Regions from separate parts of the Thermaerobacter composti genome, predicted to be linked through region 2. Evidence: riboswitches for the same ligand, from Rfam matches in the RefSeq annotation. Region 2 holds a riboswitch; the other holds the start of a gene.
The links. Region 2 has a riboswitch for thiamine pyrophosphate ahead of Q5761_RS06805 (ECF transporter S component). Riboswitches for the same ligand answer to the same signal wherever they lie in the genome.
Positions count from the first base shown of each region.

Region 1: linked by a shared signal. The riboswitch ahead of tenA (thiaminase II) and the one ahead of Q5761_RS06805 (ECF transporter S component) in region 2 are both predicted to bind thiamine pyrophosphate.

Region 1 covers NZ_CP132508.1:2,488,514-2,496,170, reverse strand. The annotation lists gene Q5761_RS10110 (HAD-IIA family hydrolase) at 1-866, opposite strand, end outside; gene tenA (thiaminase II) at 936-1,622, opposite strand; TPP riboswitch at 1,725-1,840, opposite strand; gene Q5761_RS10100 (aspartyl-phosphate phosphatase Spo0E family protein) at 1,954-2,295, opposite strand; gene Q5761_RS10095 (ABC transporter substrate-binding protein) at 3,396-4,862, shown strand; gene Q5761_RS10090 (sugar ABC transporter permease) at 5,087-6,076, shown strand; gene Q5761_RS10085 (carbohydrate ABC transporter permease) at 6,179-7,015, shown strand; gene Q5761_RS10080 (ABC transporter ATP-binding protein) at 7,012-7,657, shown strand, end outside.
Region 2 covers NZ_CP132508.1:1,672,163-1,679,819, forward strand. The annotation lists gene Q5761_RS06795 (TenA family protein) at 1-432, opposite strand, end outside; gene Q5761_RS06800 (ATP-binding cassette domain-containing protein) at 543-3,344, opposite strand; gene Q5761_RS06805 (ECF transporter S component) at 3,361-3,957, opposite strand; TPP riboswitch at 4,105-4,224, opposite strand; gene Q5761_RS06810 (SDR family oxidoreductase) at 4,570-5,346, opposite strand; gene Q5761_RS06815 (thiamine pyrophosphate-binding protein) at 5,447-7,096, opposite strand; gene Q5761_RS06820 (long-chain fatty acid--CoA ligase) at 7,483-7,657, opposite strand, start outside.

The DNA of each region.
Region 1 (7,657 bases), 820 kb from region 2:
TTTCCATCATGATCAAACACAATGGCGGCAACACCAGGTTCAACCCGTTCAGGCCATGGAAAGGACGGGCGTTTCCACTCACGCACCGCCCATCCCTGCTCGAACAAGCATGCCAGGCTGGGAATGGTTGCGTCTGGGGTGCGAAAGTCCCATTTGGATGGGAAGCGAACCGGCGTTTGAGAAACGAGGATCGCCGTATATCCCATCAGGTGCGCACCGAGGATATCGGCGTTTGGGGAGTCGCCGATCATGACGATACGCGCGTTGGAGGGCAAACCTTCCGCGGCGATCCGAAAGATGGTGGGACTTGGCTTTCCGATCACCACAGGACGTCGGCCCGTTGCCACCTGCACGGCCTGCACCAACGATCCCGTCGCCAGGCTACGGCCCGTAGGCATCGGAAAGGATGGGTCGCCGTTTGTTGCAATGAAGGTGGCACCTTTTTCAATCAGCTGTACGGCCGTGTTCACATCCTTCAGTTTGACATCGTCATCGTACCCCACGACGACAGCTTCGACGCATTGCTCGCCGTCGATCGATACGCCGGGTAGCGCGTCGAGCATCTCGGCGCGCAAGTTGGGGCTGCCCAGGAGAAAGAGAGACGAGTATCCCTGCTGTTGAATGTATCGTACCGTGGCCCATCCCGAGGTGATGACCTCCTCCGTCGCGACGTCCAGATTGAACGCCCGTAACCGTTCCACGATCTGGCTGCGTGACGGGCGAGGATCATTTGTCAGAAAGCGGATGGTCTTTCCCATTTTGCGGAGACGCTCAAGGGAAGGGCGCACCTCGGGGAGCAAGGCATCGCCCAGGTAGATGGTCCCGTCAAGATCGAAGAAAAACACGTCGAATTGCTCAGCGATCATGCGGATGGCCCCCTGACTGGTGCAGTTCGATGGACGGGGATGGGGTGCGCGTTCACGGAGAAGAGCCCTTCAGACCGGCCAGGCAAGATCGCGGTAGGCCTGGTCCCAGAACATCCACTCGTAACGGAGACTGCGGGCGAACCACCGCTCCATGCGCTCCCGTTCATTGCTGCCGGCGGCCGTCGCAAGCCGATCGATCAGCCTCAGTTGTTCGTCGACGCTGCGGTGGAAATCGCGATCGGCGTAGGTCAGGATCCAGCGCCGGTAGATCTCGTCCTCCGGCAGCCGATTCGCCAGGCGCTCCCCGACCCGGGCATAGACCCAGTAGCAGGGCAGCACCGCCGCGACCAGCTCGCTGAGTCCGCCCGTGTGGGCGACTCGGAGCAGGTGATCGGTGTAAGCGACGGTGACCGGCGCGGGCTCCTTCTGACGCACAGCGTCCCAGTCCAACCCGAGACGCGACGCCAGTTCCGCGTGCAGCCGTTCTTCCACCCGGGCGACGTTGGCCGCGTGGCGGAGGAACATCTCGCGCGTCTCCGGGGTGTCTGCCAGGGTGGCCCCGCGGGCCAGCACCTTGGCAAATTGCTCGAGGTAGAGGACGTCTTGGGCGAGGAAGTAGGCGAAACGATCCCTGGCCAGCGTTCCGGCGGCAAGCTCCTGGAGAAACGGGAGCTGGAAGATGGCCTCCCAAAGGGTACGCGTCTGGGCGTCGAGCCACTGGTGAAACGGCTCGGCCGTGCCCCTGCTCGCCGGCATGGCGTCTCCCTCCCCTGTCCGTGGCGTGGAAGCACAGCGGAGAACGAAAGAGGCCGCCGAGCAGCTCGGCGGCAGGAGGCATGCCTGGCCGCATCCAACGGCCCGGTCCTTGGACCGCGCTCCCGACGCCGGCATGACCCGGATCCGGTGATCGGGGTCGGCGACGCCGATCAGTCGCCCTCTCAGCCCGGTTGACCCGGACTCCCCCCGCGGCCTCTCATCTCACAGTGGGTGGAATACGGCGATCCTCGCCATGTCCCTGCCGGGCCGCGTGGCCCCCGGAAGGCGATGGGCGGAACGCGAACGGAAGGAGGCCTGGGGCCGTCGGCCGTCACCCTTGGCGGACAGGACGCCGTTCGGCCAGGGCCCGCTGGGCGCGAACGATCAGGTCGTCGAGCCGTTGGCTGAGGGCCAGGACGTCTTCCCGGCGGAGATCGGTGGGCGCTTGGACGGCGCTCATGAGGGCGCGCCGCAGGTCCTCGACCTCCCGCGCCAGCTGACCCCACGGGGGTGTCCCGTCCCCCCGGTGGCCGGTGCTCGCGCGGTGGCCGGCATCGGAACGGCCATCGCCCTCATTCTGCCCGCCCTCAATCCGCCCGTTGGTCGGAACCGTCGTCGGCGTGCGGGGGCGGACCGCCAGCGGCCGGTTCGTCCCCTGGCTCCTTGCCTCCACGTTTTCCCTCCAACGCCTCCAAGATCTCCAGGGTGCGCAACAGACGAGCCAGGACCTCAAGCTCATCGTGAATCGCGGCCAGGAGCTCGCGGTCTCCTTCGGCACCCATGGCATCGCGCAGGGCCTTCAATCGCCGGAGCCGGTGCCGGATCTGCCTGCGCAGTTCAGCCGCTGCCCAACTCGGGGGTTCGTGGCCGGGGCTGCGACGGTCGCTGCGATGGTTGGGTTGCTTGTCCGTAGGCACCACGACGACCATCATACGGTGACGGGGCCGGCCGGCGGCATCGGGTCATCACCCGATTGACACCACCGCGCCGCCTTTCCGTTCGGGCCGAACGCAGATGATCGAGCCCGACGCCAATGGGTGGCGCGGCTCGTCCCCCGCCACGGCCCGGATCGCGATCCGCCAGGGAGTGCCTTAACTTGACATCCCGTTTAGCTTGAGGATATATTCCAATTGCTTGTTAGCACTCGTCGCGCTCGTCTGCTAACAGACCGGTCGTGGACAGGCCGGTCACCTTCACGAGCCTTCCTGTAGCGGTCATTGACGGAGATTCGTCGGCGGCCGGTTCCCGGCGCGTCCCGGGGACCGGTGCGCCAGGCGTGGGCGGCCGCGAGGTCGTCCCGAACGGATCGACCCGCTGGGTCGATCGCGGCACGCACATCGCATCCCGAACCGGCCGACGAACCGGCCACCTGGACGGGGCAAACCGGCAGAGGGTCGACATGCGCGCCGACCGGGCGTGGCACGTCCGGCTACGGCCTGTCGCGCAACCGGTGGCGGTCCACCCCGTCGTGACCGAAGCCGCGCGACGGGGGACGACGGCTCGCGGCGGCCGCGTGCGCAGATGCGGCCGGTTCGTCATGCCGGGCGAGAGGGACCCGTGCGCCGGGGCGGGTTCGAGGCGCCCGTTCCCTGCGGGGCTCGTTGGCCGGGTCTACCCGCCAAGCCGTTCATCGCCTCATCGCCGAACCGATGGCGAACCCATCGAGCGCAAAGCCGCGCGGATCACCCCCGCGGGGTAGCCAGGCGCGCCTGCGCGGGTCCTTGCGGACTGGACCGGAAGGCACGGGTCGGCAGGAACAGGAGGTGACCGTTCGTGGTGGGTCGGTGGACGGAGCGGAGGTCGCGGAGGACGCTGCGCGTCGTGGGCGGGCGCGCGCCGTGGCGGGCGCTGGCTGCCGTGCTCGTGGCGTCGCTGGTGCTCCTGGCCGGTTGCGGCGGCCAGGGTAGCCAGGCGCCGGCCGGTGACCAGGAGGCGGGCGGTGCCGGTTCGTCCGGCGGGGAGCAGGGCGTCCAGACCGTCACCCTGCGCGCCATGACCATCGGCAAGCCCACGGAGCACTGGCGGTTCGACAACCTGAAGGAGGCCGTCGAACGCCTCAACCAGAAGCTCGAGCAGGAGGGCGCCAACGTCCGCGTCCAGCTGGAAGGCACCCACGAGGACCGGCCGTGGGACGAGTACAAGCAGCGCTTCATCCTGGCGGCCGAGGCCGGGAAGGCGCCGGACATCATCCTCAGCGGCCATGAGGACGTGGCGCCGTGGGCCGCGGCGGGGCACATCATCCCGCTGGACGAGTACGTCAAGGACAGCCCGGTGTACCAGGACGTGTTCCCGACGCTGTGGGAGTCCGTGACGCTGGACGGGAAGATCTGGGGCATCCCGCAGGATACCGAGGCGCGGCCGCTCTACTTCTGGAAGTCGCACCTCAAGCAGCTGGGATGGACCGACGAGCAGATCGCCCAGCTGCCGGAGCGCATCGAGAAGGGCGAGTTCACGCTGGATGACCTGCTCGACCTGGCCAAGCAGCTGCAGGACCGCGGCATCGTGCCGGAGGGGCAGGGCTTGTGGACGCGGCCGCAGCCGGGTGTGGACTTCTACATGTTCTACCTGGCCTACGGCGGCGCGATGCAGGATCCCGAGACGGGCAAGCTGGTGCTGGACAAGCAGGCGCTCCTGAAGGAGTACCAGTTCTTCGCCCGGGCGCGCGAGCTGGGCGTGCTCAAGCCGTCGCTGCTGGGGACCGACTGGTCCATCTGGCACCGGACGGTGACCAGCAAGCAGGTGGGCCTCTGGGTCGGCGGCTCCTGGCAGGTGGCCGAGTGGCAGGACCAGTACGGCCTGAGCGACGCCGACGTCCAGGATCTGGGCTACGCGCTGCTGCCGGCGGGCGAGAAGGGCCAGCCGGGGGTCACCCTCTCGCACCCGCTGGTGTACATGGTGACGAAGTACTCGCAGCACCCCGAGCTGGCGGCGCGGCTGATCCTGGAGGCGACGAATCCCGAGTTCAACACGCGGCACGCGGTGGAGAGCAACCACCTGGCGATCATGAAGTCGCAGCTCGACCAGCCGGCGTACAAGGAGAACCGGCTGCTGGGTGACCTCGCGTACATGGTCGAGTACGCCGGGTTCGTCCCGCTGCACGAGCAGTTCGGCAACTACGACCAGGCCATCTACCGCGGCCTGTCGGCGGTCGTCGCCGGGCAGATGACGCCCGAGCAGGCCGTCGACACGGTGGTCCAGCAGCTGCAGTCGCAGCTCCGGGACGAGGTGATCATCCGGTGAGCCGGGTTCGGCGGGCGGTCGAACCGGCCGCCGGCGGGGCCGGGGACGCGGCCGGCGCCGCCGGCGGGCCGGGGAGCGGGGTCGCTGCGGCCACGGCGTGCGAAGGGCCCATCCCGGACCCGGGTCGCGAGGCGCGGCCCGGGGCGGCGGGCCTCGCGGCGGCACCGGGCCGGAGCGGCGACGCCGCGGCGAGGGCGCTCCCTGGGGTCGGCCAGGGAGGCCCCGTGAGTGAATCGGGTGCAGGGACGGGCGCGGCGTCGCATGGCCGGGCGGCCGCGGTCCTCGCGGCCGCCCGGCCGGCGGCGCCGTGGCGGCTGGGGGCAGGGTTCCTCCTGCCCTTCGCGCTGGTGGTGGCCGTGTTCTTCCTGATCCCGGCGGTGCTGACGGTGATCCTGAGCCTGACCGACGTCAGCGTGGCCACGGGGCTCCGGGATTTCCGCTGGGTCGGCCTGGAGAACTACCGGCGCATCCTCACCGACCCGGTGGCGGGCCTGGTGTTGCGGAACACGCTGCTCTACGTGGGCGCCACCCTGACGCTGTTCAACGTCGGGCTGGCGTTGGTGCTGGCGCTGGCCACGGCGTTCCTGCCCCAGCGCTGGGGCGGGTTCTTCCGGGCGGTGTGGCTGTTGCCCCGTATCACGCCGTCGGTGGTCTACGTCTTGATGTGGAAGTACTTCGCGGCCGAGCCGCCCTACGGCGTGATCAACCAGGTGCTGGCCGCGCTGGGCCTGCCGGCGGGTGGCAACTGGCTCTACGAGCACCCTTGGCCCATGGTCATCGCCATCAACGGCTTCGTCGGGGCGTCCATGGGGATGATCATCTTCAGCGCCGCCATCCAGGCCATCCCGCGGGAACAGCTGATCGCGGCCCAGGTGGACGGCGCGGGCACCTGGGCGCTGGTGCGGCGGGTGGTGCTGCCCCAGCTGCGGTGGCCGGCGCTGTTCGTCGCCGCGTACCAGACCCTGTCGCTGCTGGCTTCCTACGAGTACATCCTGCTGGCCACCGATGGCGGGCCGGGCTTCTACACCACCGAGGTCTGGGCGCTCTACGCCTTCCACACGGCGCTGTCCAACTACTTCGGCAACGCCCAGTACGGCCTGGGTGCCGCCCTGGCCACGGTGCTGGTGGTCATCGGGCTGGTGGCGTCGGTGCTCTACCTGCGCTTCTTCAACTTCCGGCAGCTGACCCAGCGGCCGCGCATCGAGGTGAGCTGAGCGCGGCGCGGCTCGCGGGCATCGAGGCGGGTGGAGCGCGAGGGGGATCGAGCCCTCAGGTGAGCGGATCGCGGCGCGGATCGCGGGAAGGGAGGTGGCGGCGTGCTCGGCAGCCTGAGCGAGACCCAGCGGCCGGCGCGGTGGGCGTGGCTGTTGCTGGTGCCCGTCACGCTGCCGGTGCTGCTGCTCTATGCGTGGCTGCTTGTGGCGTCCTGGAGCGACGGGATGGAGGGCTTCCGGCCGCTGGGATTCACCCTGGAGAACTGGTCGTTCCTTTGGCAGCCCGATCCCTTCGGGCCCAACATCGCCCAGCTGACCCTGAACACGTTGCTCTTCGCCGTGCTCGTGGCCGTGGGGGAGGTCCTCCTGGCCAGCACGGCTGCCTACGCCCTGGCGCGCCTCTCGGTGCCAGGGCGGCGGCTGTGGCTGGCGATGCTCATCGTCCTCCACGCGTTCCCGGGGATCACCCTGCTGGTCGCGCTGTTCCTGCTGCTGCGGCAGCTGGGCCTCTATGACACCCTGGCGGGCGTGGTGCTGGCCAAGATCGCCCTGGAGCTGCCCTTCCACGTCTGGGTGCTCAAGGGCTTCTACGACCAGGTGTCCTGGGACCACGAGATGGCGGCGCTGCTCGATGGCGCCAGCCGCCTGACCACGTGGTGGCGGGTGGTGCTGCCCATCATCCGGCCGGGCCTGATGGCGTCGGCGGTCTTCGCCTTCCTGTCCGGGTGGAGCGAGTTCCTGCTGCCCTACGTGCTGGCGCCGGGCGCCGACGTCCAGACCCTGCCGGTGTACCTGGGGTCGCTGCTCTCCCAGGCCGACGTGGCCCGGTACGGCACCGTGACGGCCGTGGCCGTCTTCTACATGATCCCGGTCATGCTGGTCTACCTGTTCCTGCAGCGCTACCTGATGGTGCTGTACACGGGGGGTGTGAAGCGGTGAGGATCCGGCTGGACGGCGTGACGAAGCGCTTCGGTGCGGTGACGGCCGTCGACGGCTTGACCCTGGAGCTGGAGCCCGGTCGGCTGGTGGCGCTGCTGGGGCCGTCCGGCTGCGGCAAGTCCACCACCCTGTACATGCTGGCCGGGGTGCTGCGGCCGACGGCGGGCGACATCTACTTCGACGACGTGCGGGTCAACGACGTGCCGCCCCAGCGGCGCAACGTGGGCATGGTCTTCCAGAGCTACGCCCTCTACCCGCACATGACGGTGTTCGAGAACATCGCCTTCCCGCTGCGGATGCAGCGGCTCCCGGAGGGGGAGATCCGGCGCCGCGTCCACGAGATGGCGGAGCTCGTGCGGGTCGAGGCGCTGCTGGACCGGCGGCCAGAACAGCTCTCGGGCGGCCAGCAGCAGCGGGTGGCGCTGGCTCGCGCCCTGGTCAAGCGGCCGGCCCTGCTCCTGTTGGACGAGCCGCTCTCGAACCTGGACGCCCAGCTGCGCCAGGCCATGCGCGCCGAGATCCGGCGCATCCAGCGGGAGCTGGGCGTGACCGCGGTGCTGGTCACCCATGACCAGACCGAGGCGATGACCATCGCCGACTGGGTCGTGGTGATGAACGCGGGCCGCTGCGTCGCCCAGGGCA
Region 2 (7,657 bases):
GGTCATGGCCGCGGCGATGGCCCCCAGCGGCCGCGACCACGCCACGTCCAGGACGAAGCCGGTGTACGCCCGCGTGGCCAGGGCCGGGGCCGGCCGCAGGTCGACCCCCCATCGCGCGGCGTAACCCTGGTGCAGGCGGAGCTCGTCCAGCACCCCCTCCAGGAGGTCGCGCAGGGCCGTCATGGTCTCCAGGTCAGGCGCCTTGGCCAGGGCGAGGGCGTAGGCGCGGGCGAAGGCCTCGAGGAAGTTGGCGTCCTGCCCGACGTACCAGGCGAAGCGGTCCCGGGGTAGGTCGCCCCGTCCCAGGCCCTGGACGAAGGGGTGCTCGAGGCACCGTCGCGCCACGTCCAGGTTCTGCCGCCAGAGCTGCGCGGCCAACCCCGTCCCGCCGCCGTCCCCCGACGCCGGGGGATGGGCCGTCCCCGGATGCATCGCGGATCCCTCCCGTCGCCTTCCTCGGCGGAGTTGCCCGCCTGCGGGCTCCACGGCCGCCCGACCGCCGGACCGGCTGCCGGTCCGACCGCCGGACCGGTCCCGCGACGCTAGCGCAGGTGCGCCGACGCGAGCAGCACGACGGCGGCCAGGCCCAGCAGGAGGCCGGCATACCCGGCTTCCCGCCAGCCGGCCGTCAGCGTCCGATAGAACGTGCGCCTTCGGCTCCCGTCGAAGCCGCGGGCCTGGAGCGCCACGGCCACCGCCTCCGCCGCCCGCACCGCATGGACCAGGAGCGCCAGGCTGTACCGGTAGGTGGCCTCCAGCCGACCCCGCAGCCCCCGGCCGGCGAGCCCGCGGACGCGGTAAGCCTTCCGCACCCGGGCCAGTTCGTCCTGGAAGAGGGGGACGAAGCGCAGGGCGGCCAGGAGCCCGTAGGCCCAGCGGGGGCTGAGCCCGCCCTGCTGCACGAGGCCCAGCACCAAATCCGCCAGGCCGGTGGTCCGGACGTACAACACCCCCAGCGCTCCGACCCCCAGCAGGCGGAGTCCCACCACCAGCCCGTGGTGCAGCCCCTCGGCCGTGAAACGGTACCACAGCACCTGGGCCACCACGCGCTGGCCCTCCCCGAAGGCGCCCAGCGTCCACACGCGCGTGGCGGCGACCACCGCGAAGGGCGCCATGGCGACCAGCCACTGGCGGACCCCGATGCCCCCGCCCAAAAGTCCGAGGACCACGGGGACCGCCAGCAGGGCGGCCAGCGTCGCCGGGTCGTCGGTGGCGAGCACCACCCCCGCCAGGACCAGGTGGGCGCCCAGCTTCCACACCGGGTGGACCCGGCCGACCCAGGGGGTGCGGTCCTCCCGCCGGGTGGGCGCGGGTGCAGGGCTTCCGCGGGCGATGCCCTGGGGTCCTCCCTGCCCGACCGCGACCGCGGACCTCCCCTTCGCCCCGCCGTCCGCTCCCGCGGACCCCGCCGGCCTCGCTCGCCCCCCAGACGGCGCAGCCCGCAGCGGGGGCGCGCCGGCGACCGCGATGCCGTCCGCCGCCGGATTCGCCGCCGAAGCCGGCAGGGCGCGTCCCTGGGGGGCAGGCGCCACGAGGCCGACCGCCGCCAGGCGGGCCGGGTCGTCCAGCAGGGGCGCGGGCGGCCCGTCGTAGAGGAGACGGCCGTTGCCGAAGACCAGCAGCCGCGTCGCCACCGCCCCCGCCAGCTCCAGGTCGTGGGTGGCCATGACCAGCGTCGTCCCCTGCCGGTGGAGCCGCACCAGTTCCTCCACCAGGGCCGCCGCCGTCCGGGCATCCTGGCCGAAGGTGGGCTCGTCCAGGAAGAGGACGGGTCGCGGCACCACCAGCATACTGGCCACGCTGAGCCGCCGCTTCTGCCCCTGGGAGAGGGTGTAGGGGTGCGCCCGGGCCAGGTCCGCCAACTCGAACCGCGCCAGCAGCGCCTCCACCCGGTTGCGCAGCTCCGCCTCGGGCAGGCCCGCCAGCCGGCCAGCCAGGGCCACCTCCTCGTAGACCGACTCGGTGACGAACTGGTGCTCGGGGTTCTGGAAGACGAACCCCACCCGCGCGGCCTCGCCGCGGCCACCCGTGAGCTCTGGCGCGTGGACCACCCGTCCCCTGGCGGGCGGATGGAGCCCCGCCGCCACCTGGAGGAAGGTGGACTTGCCCGCTCCGTTGGCCCCCAGCACGACAACCCACTCGCCGGCGGCGATGGTGAGACTGACGTCCTGCCAGACCACCCGACGGCCGTGGGCGGCAGCCGCGGCCTCGAAGCGAACCAGGGGAGCGCCCCGCCCCGGCGCCCACGCCGCGCCCGCCGCCCCCGCTCGCCCCTCTGCCACCGTCTCCGTGCCCTTTTCCGCCGCCGCCCGGGGCCGCTCCTCCGCCCGCCGCACCCCCTCCCCGGCGGTGGGCGCCGGCGTCCCCGTCCCCCGGGCGGTGGACCGGTCCGCCGACGGCGGGGGGACCCGGGCGCCGTCGCCCCGGGCCGGCGGCGCCTCGCGCCAGCCCGTGGCCCCCGTGACCACCGGCCGCCAGAAGGGCCCCCAGCTGCGCGGCCGCCAGATGCCGTAGGCCTCGATCTCCGCCCGATGTCGCCGGAAGACCACCGCGGGCTCGCCGTCGGCCAGCAGACGTCCGCCCGGGGCCAGGAGGACGACGCGGTCGACCCAGTCCACCACGCCGTCCAGGTCGTGCTCGATCACGAGGACCGTGTGCCGGCGCGGGAGCCGCTGGAGGGTCTCCAGCACCAGGGCCCGGCCCGCAGGGTCCAGCTGCGCGGTGGGCTCGTCCAGCACGAGGAGGTCCGGCTCCAGGACCAGCACCGCCGCCAGGGCCAACCGCTGCTTCTGGCCCCCGGAGAGGGCCTGGATGGGGTGACCGAAGGGAAGGTCCAGCCCCGCCGCCGCGAGGGCCTGCGCCACCCGCGCCGGCATCTCGGCGGGCGGCACGCAGCGGTTCTCGAGGCCGAAGGCGACCTCTTCATCCACGGTGAACATGCAGAACTGGGCCTCGGGGTCCTGGAACAGCACGCCCGCCCGCCGCGCCGGGTGCAGCTCGCCCGTGACCCGGGCCTCGATCACCGACGGGATGAGGCCGCCCAGCGCCAGGGCCAGGGTGCTCTTCCCCGAGCCGCTGGGCCCCAGCAGCAACACGCGCTGCCCCGCCGGGATGGCCAGCGTCACGTCCCGCAGGGCCGGCTCCCGTCGATCGGGGTAGCGGACGCTCAGCCCACGGCAGGACGCCGCCGGGGCCACCCCCGCCGGGTCGACCCCTGCCGCGCCCTCCCCGCCTACCCGGCCGGCGGGCCGCCGGCCGGCGGACGAGGACGGCTCCACCGCGGCCGTGGCGCGGGATGGGCCGACCCCGCATGCGGTCGAGCGCGCCGCATCGTCCCACGGCATCGGCTGGCACCTCGCCTCATCCGGCCACGCCGGGGCCCTGATCCTGCCGGCCGCGCACCACCGCATAGGCATTCAGGGCCCCGGTCCGCACCAAGCCGTCGACCAGCACCTTGCCCAGCAGGCCGGCGACCACGGCGCCGCTCAGGAGCCGCACCGCCGCAGCGGCCACCAGGGTTCCGGCGCGCATCCCGGTGAAGTAGCCCGTCAGGGCGTCGAGGGGCAGGCTGCCCACCGCCGCCAGGGCGCCGGCCAGCGCCAGGGCGGGCAGGTCGAACCGGCGATAGCGGAACGCGGCCAGGGCCACCTCCGCGCCGAGTCCCTGCAATCCGCCGTAGAGCAGCACCCACAGCACGTCGGGGCTGCCCAGCGCCAGTTCCCCGGCCGCGGCCAGGAGCTCCGCCCAGAAGGCGACGCCGGGCTTCTGGATGATGTAGGCCGCCACCGTGCTGGCGATGAACCAGACGCCGTAGGTGAGCTCCGCCACCACCGGATGGACCGCCCGGGCCACGTCCCACAGCGCCCAGGCGTTGATGTACAGGACGGAACAGGCCGCGGCCACGAAGGCCAACATGACGATCTCGCGGAACTGCAATCGGCGGGACGAACCGGCCATGCGCAACGCCCCCTTCGCCGTAGCGGTGCGGGACCGGGGGCTCGCGGGACGGCCGGCGGCAGGGCGGCAAGGCGCCGTGGGTCGCCGGAGGACGCCGAGGAACGAAAAACCACCTCCGGCAGGAGGTGGTGCTCGTCATGCCGTCCAGGCGGCCATGCGGTACCTTCCTCACGCCGGTATTACCCGGATCGAGTCCGAAGGGTAGCGCCCCTGCAGCCTGCGGCTGCCGCGCTTCTCAGCCCGTAGCGGGCACCCCCGGTACCGACATCCCGTTGGATTGTCACCTCGATCATAGGCCGCGCGGTCCACCGCCGTCAACGCCGGGCGCCCGCACGGCTTGACCTGGAGCCCGCCGGGCGGTCCCGCTGCCGGCGGGTGGCCCCGCGCCACGCCCGCGCCGCCGGCCCCGCCCGCGGCCGCCCCCCGCAGCCCGCGTTCTGGCCGAGGGGTTCGCGCCACGCGATGGGACCCCAGCAGCCCCGCCCGCGGCCGCCGCCACCCCTCAAGCCCCTGGTGCCGCTGGTTCCCACCGCACCCGACGCACCCCACGCGACGCCCCCCACCCCGGCCGGGGACCGCAAGGGCCCGGCGTCGACGCACCACCGGCAGGCCTCAGACCGCGGTCATCCCGCCATCGACGGCCAGCACCTGCCCGGTGATGTACAACCCCGCTTCGGAGGCGAAGAGCAGCGCCGCTCCCTGCAGGTCCCGCTCGCCACCCAGGCGCCGGAGCGGCACGGACTGCTCGATCACCGACCCGTACTGGGCCAGGATGCCCCGGGTCATCTTCGTCGGGAAGAACCCCGGGGCGATGCAGTTCACCGTGATCCCGTGCTCCGCCAGCTTGGCCGCCAGGTCGCGGGTGAAGTTGATGACGCCGGCCTTCGCCGTGTTGTAGGGCAGGGTCTGCATCACCCGGGGATCGCTGCCCCGCAGCCCCGCGATGGAGGCGACGTTGATGATCCGGCCACCGCGGCCCTGCTGGATCATCACCCGCGCGGCCTCGCGGCTCATGTAGAAGGTGCCGTGCAGGTTGGTGCGGATCACCTTGTCCCAGGCCTCCAGGGGGATGTCGAAGAGGGGGGCGCCCCAGGTGGCGCCGGCGTTGTTGACCAGGATGTCCAGACCGCCGAAGGCGTCCACCACCCGGCGGACCGCCGCGACCACCTGCTCGTAGTCCGTGACGTCGCAGCGCACGGCCAGGCAGCGGATGCCCTGGCCGCGCAGCCGCTCCTCCGCCTCGCGCAGGCCCTCTTCCTTGCGGGCGGTGATGGCGACGGCGGCGCCCGCCTCCCCCAGCCCCTGGGCGATCTGCAGGCCCAGGCCGCGGCTGCCCCCCGTCACCAGCGCCACCTTGCCGTCGAGGCGGAAACGGTCGAGCACGCCCATGGGTGGACCTCCCCGTTGCGAGCGCCGGCCCGGCCCCGTCGACCGCGGGCCGGTTCGCCGGCGGCCGGTCCGCGTCCGGCGGCCGGCCCGCAGCGGCACCTCACACCGCGATGGCCCCAGCCCGGAAGTCCGAGGCCCCCATCTTCACGTTGACCAGGGCCGGCTTGCCCGCGGCCAGGGCCCGTTCCAGGGCCGGGCGGACGTCGTCCGGCCGCTCGACCCACTCGCCGTGGCCGCCGAGGGCGGCCACCACCTGGTCGTAGCGGGCGTAGCTCAGGGCGGTGGCCACGGCCCGGTCGGCGCCGAAGAGCTGGACCTGCAGTCGGCGGATCTGGGTCCACGCGGCGTCGTTGCCCACCACGGCGACGAAGGGCAGGTCCTGCCGCACCGCCGCCTCGTACTCGAGCAGATCCAGGCCGGCGGCGCCGTCGCCCAGCAGGACCACCACCGGCTCGTCGGGCCGCAGGACCCGGGCCGCCAGGGCGAAGCCCATCCCGACCCCCAAGGTCCCCAGCGGGCCGGGGTCCAGCCAGCCGGCGGGGTATCGCCGCGGCCGCACCACCTTGGCCGCCGTGCCGACGAAGTCGCCGCCGTCGCCGATCACCGTGGCCCCCGGCGGCAGGGCGGCGTCGATCTCGGCGCACAGCCGCAGGGGGTCGACCGGGACCGCGTCGCTGGTCAGCCCGGGCCGCATCCGGGCGGCCCTCCGCTCCTCCGCCTCGCGCAGGCGGTCCAGCCACCGTCGGCGCTCGGCCGGTTCCTCCGGATCGAGGCCGGCTTCCAGCAGCTGATCCAACACCGTGCCCGCATCGCCGACCAGGCCGACCTCCACGTCCCGATTGCGGCCGAGCTCGCCGGGATCGAGGTCGATCTGGATCAACCGGGCCTCGCCGTGGATCGCCCTGCCGTAGTCGACACGGAAGTCCAGGGGCGTCCCCGCCACCAGGACCACATCGGCGTCGGCCAGGGCCTCCTTGCGGCAGAGCTGGAAGAACCCCGCATCCCCCGGTCCCAGCACGCCGCGGGCCATGCCGTTGGTGAACACCGGGACCTGACCCGACTCCGCGAACCGCGCCACCGCCCGGGGATCGGGGGACCAGTGGACCTGGCTGCCCACCAGCGCCACCGGTCGCCGGGCACGGCGCAGCAGGGCCGCCGCCCGCTCCACCTCCCCGGCGTCGGCTGGCAGGCGCGGGCGGTCGGGGACCGGGGCGGGGAAACGCACGGCGTCCAGGTCCACCTGGGCGAAGATCACGTCCAGCGGGATCTCCACGTACACGGGGCCGGGGACGCCGTGGAGGCTGCGCCGGAACGCCAGGTTGAGGACCTCCGGCAGCCGCTTGGGATCCTGGACCTGCACCGCCCACTTGGTGATGGGCCGCACCACCCCCAGGTGGTCCATCTCCTGGAGGCTGCCGCGGCCCGCGTGCTCGAGGGGCCCCTGGCCCCCGAGGATCACCACCGGCGACTGGGCGCGGTGGGCGTTGGCGATGGCGGTGACGGCGTTCATCACCCCGGGACCGGCGGTGACGGCGGCGACGCCGGGTCGGCGCGTGATGCGGGCGTAGGCGTCGGCGGCGTAGACCGCCGCCTGCTCGTGGCGGACGTCGACCACCCGGATGCCTTCGTCCAGGCAGCCGTCGTAGATGGGCATGATGTGGCCACCGCAGAGGGTGAACAGAGCCCGGACGCCCTCCCGGGCCAGGGCCCGGGCGACGACGCGCCCGGCATGCACGTGGGCCACGGCCATCCCCCCGACATCGTGGTCCGATGCCGGCATCGCAAGCCTCGTGGCCCGCTGCCGGCATCGCAAGGGCCCGGCATCGATGCGGCGGACCGGGGCCCGCGGGCGGACCCGCCATCCCGGTGCGACCGAAACCGCGCACCCTGGTGCGGCCGGCACCCGCGCATCCCGCGGCGACCAACCGGTCGGTCGACGCGGCGGCCGATCATGCCGACCCGTCATGGCCTCAGGCGGCGTCGCCCTGCGGCTAGAGCGGGTGGCGGTCTCGGCCCGCCCCGGGCGACCTCGCTCCTGCCGCCGGCCGCCGTCGACAGCCGCCGTCGACAGCCGCCGGCGCCTGACGCCGCCGCTGCCGGCGCCGTGGTCGCCCTGGCGCGGATCCCCGTGCCTCGCTAGGCCCTCGCCTCCGATGGGCCGCCGCCGGAGGCCAGGCGGGCCTTCTCCTCCTCCACCAGCACCCGTCGCAGAACCTTGCCCACCGCCGTCTTGGGCAGCTCCCTGCGGAACTCGACGAGCTTGGGCACCTTGTAGGCCGCCAGCCGCTCGCGGCAGAAGGCGATGATCTCG